DNA from 3 places in the Enterobacter cloacae complex sp. 394F7 genome. Region 2 is predicted to be linked to each of the others. Evidence: riboswitches for the same ligand, from Rfam matches in the RefSeq annotation. Region 2 holds a riboswitch; each other region holds the start of a gene.
What was found. Region 2 has a riboswitch for thiamine pyrophosphate ahead of thiB (thiamine ABC transporter substrate binding subunit). Riboswitches for the same ligand answer to the same signal wherever they lie in the genome.
Positions count from the first base shown of each region.

Region 1: another riboswitch for thiamine pyrophosphate. It lies ahead of thiM (hydroxyethylthiazole kinase); the one in region 2 lies ahead of thiB (thiamine ABC transporter substrate binding subunit).
Region 3: another riboswitch for thiamine pyrophosphate. It lies ahead of thiC (phosphomethylpyrimidine synthase ThiC); the one in region 2 lies ahead of thiB (thiamine ABC transporter substrate binding subunit).

Region 1 covers NZ_JBXWCS010000005.1:264,656-269,306, forward strand. Annotated here, with positions in the region: gene AC2FAK_RS10135 (hypothetical protein) at 1-269, shown strand, start outside; gene AC2FAK_RS10140 (hypothetical protein) at 321-797, opposite strand; gene AC2FAK_RS10145 (hypothetical protein) at 1,261-1,575, shown strand; gene AC2FAK_RS10150 (DUF4225 domain-containing protein) at 1,572-2,378, opposite strand; TPP riboswitch at 2,993-3,089, shown strand; gene thiM (hydroxyethylthiazole kinase) at 3,126-3,896, shown strand; gene thiD (bifunctional hydroxymethylpyrimidine kinase/phosphomethylpyrimidine kinase) at 3,893-4,651, shown strand, end outside.
Region 2 covers NZ_JBXWCS010000001.1:364,710-369,360, reverse strand. Annotated here, with positions in the region: gene sgrT (glucose uptake inhibitor SgrT) at 1-31, opposite strand, end outside; gene sgrR (HTH-type transcriptional regulator SgrR) at 120-1,775, shown strand; TPP riboswitch at 1,812-1,912, shown strand; gene thiB (thiamine ABC transporter substrate binding subunit) at 1,944-2,927, shown strand; gene thiP (thiamine/thiamine pyrophosphate ABC transporter permease ThiP) at 2,903-4,513, shown strand; gene thiQ (thiamine ABC transporter ATP-binding protein ThiQ) at 4,497-4,651, shown strand, end outside.
Region 3 covers NZ_JBXWCS010000022.1:7,412-12,062, reverse strand. Annotated here, with positions in the region: gene thiG (thiazole synthase) at 1-22, opposite strand, end outside; gene thiS (sulfur carrier protein ThiS) at 24-224, opposite strand; gene AC2FAK_RS21965 (HesA/MoeB/ThiF family protein) at 208-963, opposite strand; gene thiE (thiamine phosphate synthase) at 956-1,591, opposite strand; gene thiC (phosphomethylpyrimidine synthase ThiC) at 1,591-3,486, opposite strand; TPP riboswitch at 3,566-3,675, opposite strand; gene AC2FAK_RS21950 (Rsd/AlgQ family anti-sigma factor) at 3,730-4,227, opposite strand; gene nudC (NAD(+) diphosphatase) at 4,323-4,651, shown strand, end outside.

The DNA of each region.
Region 1 (4,651 bases), on a different contig from region 2:
GGGATCTATCTGCAGAAACAGTGCATTCTTCAAATAAAAATTTACCTGATGCAAAGATTTGTCTTTTACTTACTTGCACTGCTGTTTCATTAATTCAAAACCTATTCCTTAAATTTATTGGGTTTGATAATGAAATAAAATGTCCTAACTGTCACAGCTTAAAGAGTGAAATATACGAATCCGAAGAAGATAGCCAACTTCACGTGGTGTGCGGGGAGTGCGGGGAAATTGTGGAGGTCATATCCGAAGAAACGGATGAACAGCCATAAATACTCCAATAAGTTATAAAATTTACGCCCGAATGAAGCGGGCTTTATCCATTAATGGTTCGCCGCTGACTGTTCAATAGCTTGTCGCCAGTAGCTATTCCAGCGCCGCCACCCATCCGCAACGTTTGCGGTGTGGATTTCCGCAATTTTCTGGTAGGTCTTTGACGTCTGATCATAGTTCTGTGATGTGTGCGCCAGCATTAGATCGGTTTTTTCCTGATCGCGTCTAACCTCAATGCGCAGAATGTTAGCCCAGGAACGGCGCAAATTGTGAACGGCGCATGTCACTTCTACCGGTTCGCCGGTCTGCTCGTCGGTGTAACCAGCCATCACGCCCAGCCGCGCTAAAACGTCGTTTAAAGTTGTTCCGCCGACAGGCCAGCATTTGCCTGCGTCTGTAGGCGAAAGCCCCAGCACGTCGCGAACGCTGCTATTCTTTGAACGGTTTCCAGAAATGAACCATACATCGCGCCGTATCTCCTGTCGCACCATTTCAACAACTTCGTTTTTACGACGGCCAGTTACCATAATAAACCGAAGCGCGTTACCTGCGACGGTGTGCGGCAGTTAGGCGAATAACTGCCGGTAAGTGTCCGCCGTTATGCTGGCTTGTCGCGGTTTGGCTTTTGCGGGCATCTGGTTCTTATCGATGCTGTCCTTCAGTGTCTGCGGAACTTGGATCGGCTGCGGATTGTTCCCGCCGGTGTGGATATCCTCAGTTTCTTCTGTGATTGATGGGGGCTGATTGGGAGTCCTGAGTGGTTCACTAACGGGCATTAAGGCTTGTATTGTCTAAAATCTGATAAATTGTATAAACATTATGTGATCGTTAACCTTAAATGGTTGAAACGCCCTGGTACCACCCAGACGATAAGAAAGGGGATAGAGTCTGCGAAAAGTTTCGGCTGGATTGCTATAACGTTCATCAGTATGATTGCTTGTACAATCTGGGGTTGGGGAAACATCTTTGAAAGATAAAGGACGATACAATATGAAAGTTACTGATGAAGCTTTGTTACGTTCTGGTTTTACACCATCGGATTTGCAGAAGATAAAAAACAATGTTGAAAGCTATGGTGGTACGTTGGGAGAAGCGATTCAGGATCTGGCAAATCGATTCAGGATAGTTATTTGGATCTTTTCCGCTTTCATGGCAATGTTTCTCTGGGTAATTATTTCAAATGAAATACAATACATCATATCCACAGGGATCGGTTTATCTATAGCAATGTTGATTGCTGTTTTTGTTCAACCGCCAGTCCTTTCTTACAAATCCTGGCGGTTCTGGAGAAAATACAGAGGTTAATGATTCGGTGCTTCGGTGGAAAGCAGGTCAAAAATAACTTTAGCCTTGATACCGTAGCCTACTATTTTCATAGTTAACTTGGGGCGACTCATTATGTTGACTTTACGATAGTAATCGTGGGGAAGCCAACGGAACAATCGCCAGGCACCTGCTTTTCGCGCTAATCCAAAAATGCTGTAGATGTTTGCGCTTAATGTCAGAGTGTTATACAAAGCCAGACCAGATTCAGCCTTAAACCCCATAAACTGAGCAATATTAATCACTTTGTCAGCGACCACACCTTCAGAGTTAGATTCCCCTTGAGATAAAAATTTATTCACTTCTTTAGTTATACCGTTAGTGCCATCAGCAACTAAGATTGCACCAGCGAGGACTCCAATAGGGTTCATCGTCGAGATCATGATCATCCCACCATAGAAAACCATCCCTGATATAACGATATTCACAGCCGAAATCATATATCCGACGATTTTATTATTTTCCCGAACAAACTCGACCTGTGCATAAAGTTGTGCGGCTCTGGTTTTTAACAGGCGTTCTTGTTCGTGCAGATTATCCGTTTCGGCACGCAGATTTTTGATGCATATAATGCATTCTTCGTCTGTTTTAGCTCGCCGTGCTGCCTCGAACTCCTTTTCTACGACCTGTTTTATCTCTTCGACAAACTTGATACGTGTTAGACCATCTTGCAAATAGAATGCTGACAACCGGTTTGCTGTTTCGACGAGTTTCCGGGCTTCCAGATTCACCATGGTATCTGACCATGTTCTGTTCCAGCCTCTGTTGAGCAGCGCGATATCCATTAAAGACTCCTTCCCAAAATGTGTCTGGTCATTTTACGTGCAATAAGGTCGAAGACAAAAGGAAATACATTCCCAACGTCTTATTTTAGCGGAAAGAACACATGATCAAACTTTGAGACTCCATGCCGCAATTCTCTACTTTTATTCTCCGACGTTTCAAACGTCCTGGAGTACGGGCAGGACTGCGAGCGAGTAACGTACTCTTCATTTTCTATACCTTATAAACTGCAGTCGAAAGGATTGAAGAGAACAAGCTTACTGGCAGGTAAGGTTCTAATATTTTTTTGAGTATTGGCAGGCTTCCCCCACGTTTCAGAACGTGATAGCGAAGGTTCTTGCGTGGGCTGTGGGCTGCAATGTGAAGAGCGAGCATATCCCTGGCCTCTTTAAATTTGGCTGAGACCGTCACACGTCAGATCGGTTTCGAAAACAGCGAAAGATCACAACTAAAAGAGGCTCGAGCAATCCGGCCTTTTTGTCGTTTGGATGTGGGATACAGCTTGTGATACAAGCTGGGACACAGAGCATTTTTTAGGGTTGAGTCTTTGGCTTTCCGCTGGCATGATCCAGAACAGGGATTAACGGGACGTTAATCGCAAGCTTTTGATTTTTATTTATTTGACTCGGGGTGCCCTTCTTTGTGAAGGCTGAGAAATACCCGTATTACCTGATCTGGATAATGCCAGCGTAGGGAAGTCAGATGCCTCCTCTGGTCATCGCTTCTTCACGCAAGGCAGGAGCGAACCCATGCAGCCTGACCTGCTCGATTTACACGTTTTACATCACTTCCGAACCCGTTCGCCGCTCACGCACTGTATGACCAATGATGTCGTGCAAACCTTTACGGCCAACGTTCTGCTGGCGCTTGGTGCTTCTCCGGCAATGGTGATTGAAGCCGAAGAGGCCGAGCAGTTTGCCGGGATGGCCGATGCGCTGCTGATTAACGTCGGTACCCTCACCACGCCCCGCGCCCAGTCGATGCGTCGGGCTATTGAGAGCGCGGTGGCGGCAGGCAAGCCCTGGACGCTTGATCCGGTTGCCGCGGGCGCTCTGGCGTTCCGTACCCGCTTTTGTCATCAGATCCTTGCACTGAAACCAGCCGCCATTCGCGGCAATGCGTCGGAAATTCTCGCCCTTGCGGGGATGAGCGCAGGGGGACGCGGTGTCGATACCACCGACACCGCCGCTGCCGCGCTGCCCGCCGCACAGGCGCTGGCTCGCCAGTCCAATGCCATTGTGGCAGTGACGGGGGAGGTGGATTACGTTACCGACGGCCAGCGCACCCGAAAGGTTGCGGGCGGCGATCCGTTAATGACCCGCGTGGTGGGCACCGGGTGTGCGCTCTCGGCGGTGGTGGCGGCGAGCTGCTCGCTGCCGGGCGATCGGCTGGATAATGTTGCCGCTGCCTGCGGATGGATGAAGCGTGCCGGAACGATCGCCGTTGCGCAGTCTCACGGGCCGGGCAGCTTTGCCAGCGCGTTCCTTGATGCGCTGCACAACCTGGAGGCACAGGCATGAAACGAATTAATGCTCTGACGATTGCCGGTACCGATCCAAGCGGCGGTGCCGGTATCCAGGCCGACCTGAAAACGTTCTCCGCTCTTGGCGCTTACGGCTGCTCGGTGATCACCGCCCTGGTGGCGCAAAACACCCGTGGCGTGCAGTCGGTCTACCGTATCGAACCTGATTTTGTCGGTGCACAGCTGGACACGGTATTCAGCGATGTGCGCATCGACACCACCAAAATCGGGATGCTGGCAGAAACGGATATCGTCGAAGCGGTGGCCGAGCGGCTGCAACGTTATCAGGTGCAAAATGTGGTGCTGGATACGGTGATGCTGGCTAAAAGCGGCGACCCGCTGCTCTCTGCCTCTGCTGTTGAGACATTGCGCAAGAAACTGCTGCCGCAGGTGGCGCTGATTACGCCAAATCTGCCGGAAGCGGCCGCACTGTTAGACGCGCCGCACGCGCAGAACGAACGTGAGATGAAAGAGCAGGGGAACGCCCTGCTGGCGATGGGGTGTGGCGCGGTGCTAATGAAAGGCGGCCATCTTGATGACGATGAAAGCCCGGACTGGCTCTTTACCCGTGACGGTGAACTGCGTTTCACGGCCCCGCGTGTGCACACCAAAAATACCCACGGTACGGGGTGCACGCTCTCTGCCGCGCTGGCGGCGCTGCGTCCACGGCACAACAGCTGGGGCGATACGGTACGCGAGGCCAAAACGTGGCTCTCCGCCGCGCTGGCAAAAGCCGATACTCTGGAAGTGGGT
Region 2 (4,651 bases):
GATAAAACTGACGTGCGGTAGACCTCTTCATAATGTACCTCCTCACTTCATCGGGAATCATTATTGGCTTAATATAGGGATTAATAAATTGCTGATTTTTTGTCAGGAGTTCCCCTTTTATGCCTTCTGGTCGTCTGCAACAACAATTCATCCGCCTCTGGCAGTGCTGCGAAGGGCAATCGCAGGAGACCACGCTTAACGAACTGGCTGAACTCCTTAACTGCTCCCGACGTCATATGCGCACGCTGCTTAACACCATGCAGCAACAGGGCTGGTTAAACTGGGAAGCCGAAGCGGGACGCGGCAAACGCTCACGCCTGACCTTTCTCTATACCGGGCTGGCCTTGCAGCAACAGCGAGCGGAAGACCTGCTGGAACAGGACAGAATCGATCAGCTGGTGCAACTGGTAGGCGATAAAGCCGCGGTACGTCAGATGCTGGTCTCCCATCTTGGGCGGAGTTTTCGTCAGGGCCGCCACATTCTGCGGGTGCTCTACTATCGCCCGATGAAGAATCTGCTCCCCGGCACGGCCTTGCGCCGCTCAGAAACCCATATGGCGCGACAAATATTCAGCGGCCTGACGCGAATAAATGAGGAAAACGGGGAACTGGAAGCTGATATTGCGCACCACTGGCAGCAACTCTCCCCACGTCACTGGCGCTTCTTCTTACGTCCCGGCATCCACTTTCACCACGGCCGCGAGCTGGAAATGCGCGATGTCATCGCCTCACTGGAACGTGCCCGCAAGCTTCCGCTTTTTTCGCATATTTCGCGCGTTCACTCCCCCACCGCCTGGACGCTGGATATAGAACTGTCTCAGCCGGATAAATGGCTCCCCTGGCTGCTGGGGTATGTCCCATCAATGATTTTGCCAGGAGAGTGGGAATCGCTGCACAATTTTGCCAGCCAGCCCATTGGCACCGGGCCCTATGCCGTGTCGCGTAACACCAATAACCAGCTGAAAATTCGCGCGTTTGATGACTATTTTGGCTACCGGGCGCTGATCGACGAAGTGAACGTCTGGGTATTACCGGATCTCAATGAAGAGCTCAGCGCCGGGCTGACGCTTGAAGGCCCCACAACGGGCGAAAAGGCGGTGGAAAGCCGCCTTGAGGAGGGCTGCTACTACCTGCTGTTTGACAGCCGCACCCACCGCGGGGCCAATCAGGCGGTACGCAAATGGATCAGCCACGTCTTATCTCCCTCCAATCTGATTTACCATGCGGAAGAACAGTATCAGACGTACTGGTTCCCGGCGTACGGGTTGCTTCCTCGCTGGCATCATGCCCGGCCGGCCCACTGTGACAAACCAGCAGGGCTGGAGTCTGTCACCCTGACCTACTACCGCGAGCACGTGGAACACCGTTTTATCGCCAGGATCATGACCAGACTGCTGGCCGCAGAAGGCGTCCGGCTGGACATCAGGGAAGTGGACTATGACGAATGGCACCAGGGGGAACTGACCAGCGATATCTGGCTGAACAGCGCCAACTTCACCCTGCCGCTCGATTTCTCGCTCTTCTCACACCTGTATGAAGTCCCGCTGATCCAGCACTGTATCGATCGGGACTGGCAGCAGGATGCGGCGCAATGGCGTGCGGGCGAGATGAACCTGGCCACCTGGTGTCAGGCGCTGCTGGCCGAACAGGCGATCGTGCCGCTGATCCACCACTGGCTGATGATCCAGGGCCAGCGCAGTATGCGGGGGTTACGGATGAATACGCTGGGCTGGTTTGATTTTAAATCCGCCTGGTTTGCGCCACCGGAGCCATAACACTTTCGTAATATTCGCCAAATCATTACAATACCGCCGTTCTCAACGGGGTGCTGCATCACTGATGTGCGCTGAGATAATACCCGTCGAACCTGATCCGGATAACGCCGGCGAAGGGATTTGAGGCTGTCGCTCAAAATCCTTTGCCACTCAACCTTGAGGTGCAAAGTGTTAAAAAAAGTGCTTCCCCTGCTGGCGCTGTTTGCGCTACCTGCTTTCGCAAAACCCGTCCTGACGGTCTACACCTACGACTCCTTTTCAGCCGACTGGGGCCCAGGCCCGGTCGTCAAAAAAGCCTTTGAAGCCGACTGCAACTGCGAACTGAAATTCGTGGCGCTGGAAGATGGCGTCTCGCTGCTTAACCGTCTGCGTATGGAAGGTAAAAACAGCAAGGCCGACGTGGTACTCGGCCTGGATAACAACCTGCTGGATGCGGCCTCGCAAACGAAACTTTTCGCCAAAAGCGGCGTAGCGACAGATGCGGTTAACGTGCCGGGCGGCTGGAAAAACGACACCTTTGTGCCGTTCGATTACGGATATTTTGCGTTTGTTTATGACAAAAACAAGCTGAAGAACCCGCCGAAAAGCCTGAAGGAGCTGGTGGAAAGCGACCAGAAATGGCGCGTGATTTATGAAGATCCGCGCACCAGCACGCCAGGTCTGGGCCTGCTGCTGTGGATGCAGAAGGTATACGGTGATAAAACGCCGGAAGCGTGGCAGAAGCTGGCCGCCAAAACCGTGACCGTCACCAAAGGCTGGAGCGAAGCCTATGGCCTGTTCCTGAAAGGGGAGAGCGACCTGGTGCTGAGCTACACCACCTCCCCGGCTTATCACATTATCGCCGAGAAGAAAGACAATTACGCCGCCGCTGATTTCGCTGAAGGTCATTATCTGCAGGTGGAAGTGGCTGCCCGCACTGCCGCCAGCAAGCAGCCGGAACTGGCCGAGAAGTTCCTGAAATTCATGGTCTCCCCGGCGTTCCAGAATGCGATCCCAACGGGTAACTGGATGTATCCGGTGACCAACGTGACGCTACCTGCTGGCTTTGAGCAACTGACCAAACCGCAAACCTCGCTGGAGTTTACGCCGCAGCAGGTCGCCGCGCAGCGAGCAGCATGGGTAAGTGAATGGCAACGCGCCGTCAGCCGCTAATTCCCGGTTGGTTATTTCCCGGACTGCTCGCCGCTGTAGTGATGGTGGCGGTCAGTCTGGGTGCTTTTCTGGCATTGTGGTTTAACGCGCCGGAGAGTGATCTGAGCTCTCTCTGGCACGACAGCTATCTCTGGCACGTCATCCGGTTCTCTTTCTGGCAGGCGTTTCTCTCTGCCCTGCTGTCGGTGATCCCGGCCATTTTTCTCGCGCGGGCGCTCTACCGCAGACGCTTCCCCGGCAGGGAGGCGCTGTTGAGACTGTGCGCCATGACGCTGATCCTGCCCGTCCTGGTGGCGGTATTTGGGATCCTGAGCGTGTATGGTCGTCAGGGCTGGCTGGCCGCCCTCTTTAACCTGCTTGGTCTGGAGTGGACCTTCTCCCCTTACGGACTCAAAGGTATTCTGCTGGCGCACATCTTTTTCAACATGCCCATGGCGACCCGGCTTTTTTTACAGGCGCTGGAGGCTATCCCCGGCGAGCAGCGTCAGCTTGCGGCACAGCTGGGTATGCGCGGCTGGTCATTCTTCCGCTTTGTCGAATGGCCGTGGCTGCGCCGTCAAATCCCTCCGGTTGCGGCGCTGATCTTCATGCTCTGTTTTGCCAGTTTCGCCACCGTGCTTTCTCTTGGTGGTGGACCACAGGCGACCACCATCGAACTGGCGATTTACCAGGCGCTGAGTTACGACTACGACCCCGGCCGCGCTGCGCTTCTGGCTCTGGTACAGATGCTGTGCTGTCTTGTGCTGGTCCTGCTGAGTCAGCGTCTGAGCAAAGCCATTCCACCGGGCAGTCATCAGATTACAGGCTGGCGCGATCCTCAGGACAGCCTGCACAGCCGAATCGCGGATGTGATGTTGATCGTACTGGCCCTGCTGCTGCTGCTGCCGCCGCTGATGGCCGTCATCGTCGATGGCATTAACCTTAACCTCGTCTCCGTGTTGCAACAGCCCGTCCTCTGGCAGGCGACCTGGACATCCTTGCGCATCGCACTGGCTGCCGGGCTATTGTGCGTCATGCTGACCATGATGCTGCTGTGGAGCAGTCGCGAACTATATGCGCGCCAGGCGCGCAAAGCCGGACAAGCGCTGGAGCTGACGGGGATGTTAATCCTCGCAATGCCGGGCATCGTCCTGGCAACCGGCTTCTTTTTATTGTTCAACAGTACGGTTGGTCTGCCGGAAAGCGCCGACGGAATTGTGATTTTTACCAACGCCCTGATGGCCATTCCCTATGCGCTGAAGGTGCTGGAAAACCCCATGCGCGACGTCAATAGCCGTTACGCTTTGCTGTGTCAGTCGCTTGGTATACAGGGCTGGCGCCGGTTAAAGGTGGTTGAACTGCGAGCGCTGAAACGCCCGCTTGCTCAGGCGCTGGCCTTCGCTTGTGTGCTCTCCATTGGAGATTTTGGTGTGGTGGCGCTCTTCGGCAATGAAGATTTCCGCACGCTGCCATACTGGTTGTATCAGCAGATCGGCTCCTATCGCAGCCAGGAGGGGGCCGTCACGGCGCTGTTGCTGCTGTTGCTGTGCTTTGCCTTATTTACCGTTATCGAAAAACTTCCGGGGCGCAATGTTAAAACTGACTGATGTCACCTGGCTCTACCAACACCTGCCTATGCGGTTCAGCCTGTCGGTACGCCCGGGTGAGATGATTGCCGTGCTTGGCCCAAGCGGGGCAGGGAAAAGTACCTTACTCAATCTGATTGCCGGTTTTCTGCAACCGGC
Region 3 (4,651 bases), on a different contig from region 2:
CTTTATCAGCAATACGTAACATCTCAGCCCCCGGCGATAACCTGAAACAGCAGGATCTGGTCGCCTTCGCTCACCTGCTGATGTTCCCACTGCTCACGCGGCAGGATCTGTTGATTAAGCGCCAGCGCCGTTCCAGGCTTGAGCTGGCGCAGCTTCTCGAGCAGCGCGGCAACGGTGAGACCGTCATCGAATTTCATCGGCTCATCATTAAACAGAATGCGCATTGCGGCCTCCGCACACCGGACAGTGGCTGGCGCGGTGCAGTGCCAGGTGACGCCAGCCGCTGGAGCGGGCATCAAACAGCCGCAGCGTATTGCGCTCTGTTTCCATACCGCTGAGCAATTTAATGGCTTCCAGCGCCTGCAGGGTCCCCATCACGCCCACCACCGGGCCCAGTATGCCCGCGGTGCGGCAGTTGCGCTCCGGCTCGGCATCATCCGGCCACAGGCAGCGATAACAGCCCTGCGCCCAGGGCGGGGTCAATACCATCATCTGCCCGCCGAAACCGACCGCGCTGGCGGTGATAAGTGGCGTATTCTGTGCCACGCAGGCGGCGTTTATGGCCTGGCGGGTCGCCATATTGTCGGTGCAGTCCAGCACCGCATCAGCAAGGGCGACTTCGCGCTGCAGAGTGTCGCCGTGGAGCCGCTCCTGGTGCGCGATGAGCGTGATGTCCGGGTTCAACTGCTTCAGCCTTTTGCGGGTGATTTGCGCTTTGGGCTGGTTAACATCCTCCGTGGTGAAGAGGATTTGTCGCTGCAGGTTACTGATATGTACCTCGTCATCATCGGCCAGAACCAGCGTGCCCACGCCCGCGCCTGCCAGATAGAGCGCGGCAGGAGCGCCTAATCCGCCCAGACCAACAATCAGGACCCGGCTGGCGAGCAGCTTTTGCTGCCCGTCAATGGCGATATCCTCCAGCAGGATCTGGCGGCTGTAGCGCATAAAATCACGATCATTCATCGCCTGCTCCTGCCAGCTTTAACAGCTGTGCGGTGGCGGCCTGCCAGTCTGCCGCCTGGGTAATGGCGCTGACGACAGCGATACTGCCGACACCGGTATCCAGCACGGCAGGAGCGCGTTCCAGGCTGATCCCTCCGATCGCGACGGTAGGGTAATCGGCAAGGCGTTTAACGTGCGCCGCCAGCTGCGTCAGCCCCTGTGGGGCAGAGGGCATCTGTTTGGTCTGCGTCGGAAAAACATGGCCAAGTGCGATGTACGAAGGGCGAGCCGCCAGCGCCACGTCGATCTCCATGTCGTCGTGTGTTGACACCCCCAGTCTTAATCCAGCGTCCCGGATAGCGCTCAGGTCCGTTGTTTCCAGATCCTCCTGACCCAGATGCACACCGTACGCCTGGTGCTTAACGGCCAGTCGCCAGTAGTCGTTGATAAACAGGCGCGCGTCGTAGCGACGCCCCAGCGCGATGGCGGCGACCACATCGGCCTCCACCTCGTCATCACGTTTATCCTTGATGCGCAACTGGATTGTGCGAACGCCGCACGCCAGCAGGCGTTCGATCCACGCCACGCTGTCCACCACAGGATAGAGCCCTAAACGGAAGGGAACGGAAGGGAAATCAGGCTGATACATTACGCCTCCTCTTTTTTGAGGTAGATTTCGCCGCCCTTCGCGCGGAAGGTTTCTGACATATCCGCCATACCCACTTCAATGGTTTGCGCGGCGGCGTAGTCACGCACTTCCTGGCTGATTTTCATCGAGCAGAATTTTGGCCCGCACATGGAGCAGAAGTGCGCCACTTTACCCGACTCCTGCGGCAGAGTTTCATCGTGATACGCGCGGGCAGTGAAAGGATCGAGCGCCAGGTTGAACTGGTCTTCCCAGCGGAATTCAAAGCGCGCCTTCGACATGGCGTTGTCGCGGATTTGCGCGCCAGGGTGGCCTTTGGCCAGATCCGCGGCGTGAGCGGCGATTTTGTAGGTGATCAGCCCCTGCTTCACATCTTCTTTGTTGGGCAGGCCGAGGTGCTCTTTCGGCGTCACATAGCAGAGCATGGCGCAGCCGAACCAGCCGATCATCGCCGCACCAATCCCGGAGGTGAAGTGGTCATAGCCCGGAGCGATATCCGTGGTCAACGGCCCCAGGGTATAGAACGGCGCTTCGTGGCAGTGCTCCAGCTCTTCGGTCATGTTGCGGCGGATCATCTGCATTGGCACGTGTCCCGGGCCTTCAATCATCACCTGCACGTCATACTCCCAGGCGATTTTGGTCAGCTCACCCAGGGTATGCAGTTCGGCAAACTGCGCTTCGTCGTTGGCATCACGAATGGAGCCCGGACGCAGGCCGTCGCCCAGCGACAGGGAGACATCGTACGCGGCACAGATTTCACAGATCTCGCGGAAGTGTTCGTAGAGGAAGTTTTCTTTATGGTGCGACAGGCACCATTTGGCCATGATAGAGCCGCCGCGCGAGACAATACCGGTCAGACGCTTCGCCGTCATCGGCACGTAGCGCAGCAGCACGCCCGCATGAATGGTGAAGTAGTCGACTCCCTGCTCGGCCTGCTCCAGCAGCGTGTCGCGGAAGGCTTCCCAGGTAAGGTCTTCGGCAATACCGTTCACCTTCTCCAGTGCCTGATAAACGGGCACCGTTCCGATAGGCACCGGGCTATTGCGCAGGATCCACTCGCGGGTTTCGTGGATGTAGCGCCCGGTGGAGAGATCCATCACCGTGTCCGCGCCCCAGCGTGTCGACCAGACCAGTTTTTCCACCTCTTCTTCAATGGAGGAGGTCACGGCTGAGTTGCCGATATTGGCGTTGACCTTCACCAGGAAGTTGCGGCCAATGATCATTGGTTCAGATTCCGGGTGATTGATGTTGGCAGGGATAATCGCGCGGCCAGCGGCCACTTCATCACGCACAAACTCCGGCGTGATGTTTTCCGGCAGACGTGCCCCGAAGCCTTCTCCCGGATGCTGGTGGCGTAACACCTCGCTGCGGATACGCTCGCGGCCCATGTTTTCACGAATGGCGATAAACTCCATCTCCGGCGTGACGATGCCCTGGCGGGCATAGTGCAGCTGGGTAACGCATTTACCTGCTTTCGCGCGTTTCGGCGTCAGCAACCCGGTGAAGCGCAGCTCATCAAGACCATCGTCCGCCAGACGCGCTTTGGTGTACGCCGAGCTGCGGTCAGAGAGCTCTTCGCAGTCGTTACGCGCGTCAATCCACGGCTGGCGCAATTTCGCCAGCCCCTGCTGAACGTTAATGGCAACCGCAGGATCGCCGTACGGACCGGAAGTGTCATACACCGGAACGGCTTCGTTATCTTCATACTGCGGGTGCGCTTTGCTGCCACCGATAAGGGTCGGGCTAAGCTGGATTTCACGCATTGGCACGCGAATATCCGCCTGTGAACCGGTGATGTAAATGCGTTTTGAGTTCGGGAAAGCGGTGCCTTCCAGAGTGTCGATGAAGTGTTGGGCTTGTGCGCGCTGTTCGCGGCGGGTCAGTTTTGTTGTAGACATAGCTCATTCCAAAAGTGAAGGACATGGCTTGTCAGACGACGGATGAAGCAAGAGAGGATCGCCCTGGGGGCGATACAACAGCAGTGTGACTCTTGTTCCCTTCGCAGGTATTAGCCTGATCAGGTTCCGCGGATCCCGAATTAACGGTCTCAGCCCGTGCTTGCACACTGGGCACTCCGACAAGAAAAATCCCCCTCCGCAGAGGGGCGAATGGTTGTAAATTACTCGTTAACGATTAAGAACTCAAGCAGGTCGCGCGACGTTATCTTCGTGGCTCACATCCAGGCCGTGATCCAGGGCGAGGGCGATCAGCTTATCTTCCAGCGTGAATCGCTCTTCCAGCGCTTCGCCGAGGTCGGAAAGCGCCTGCTGAAACTCAAGATAGTTATCGTGATCGATAGCGTTCTCAAGCGTGGAATCGTAGTAATCCATGATCTGCTGGGTGTTAGCTTCCAGCAGCGGATAGAGTTTGCTGGCCGCTAAATACGGTGTAGTCCCTTCCATTTCGCGGATAATGCGTTCATAAATATTGAAATGGCCGTCGGACAGATAGTCGACCAGGCTCTGACAAAAATCATCCAGCGCTTTTTCATTCAACCGCATAAACGATTCTTTGCCAGGCTTAATACCGACCAGATTGTAATAAGCCACGAGTAGATGCTTGCGCACATGTAGCCAGCGATCCACCAGTTTGTTACTTCCTCTAACGCGCTCAGTCAGGCTCTCTAGCTGGTTTAACATGGTTGACTCCGCAAGGTTGAGAATTGAATCTGCTTATCCAAAATGTAACCACAATGCTAACAACATGTCAGTGAAGCGAAGGTAGTGCAATAGATATGGATCGTATTATTGAAAAATCAGATCTGGGTTGGTGGATCGTCAGTCACGAACAAAAATTATGGTTGCCTGCCGGGGAAATACCCTATGGCGCAGCAGAAAAATTCGATCTTGTCGGCCTGCCCGCGCTGAAGATCGGGGAATGGCAGGGTGAACCCGTGTGGTTGATCCAACAGCCACGCCGCAATGACATGGGATCGGTTCGTCAGGTGCTGGATCAGGATGTGGGTTTGTTCCAGCTGGCGGGCCGGGGCGTGCAGCTGGCTGAGTTTTACCGTTCGCATAAGTACTGCGGCTACTGTGGTCACACCATGCACCCCAGTAAAAC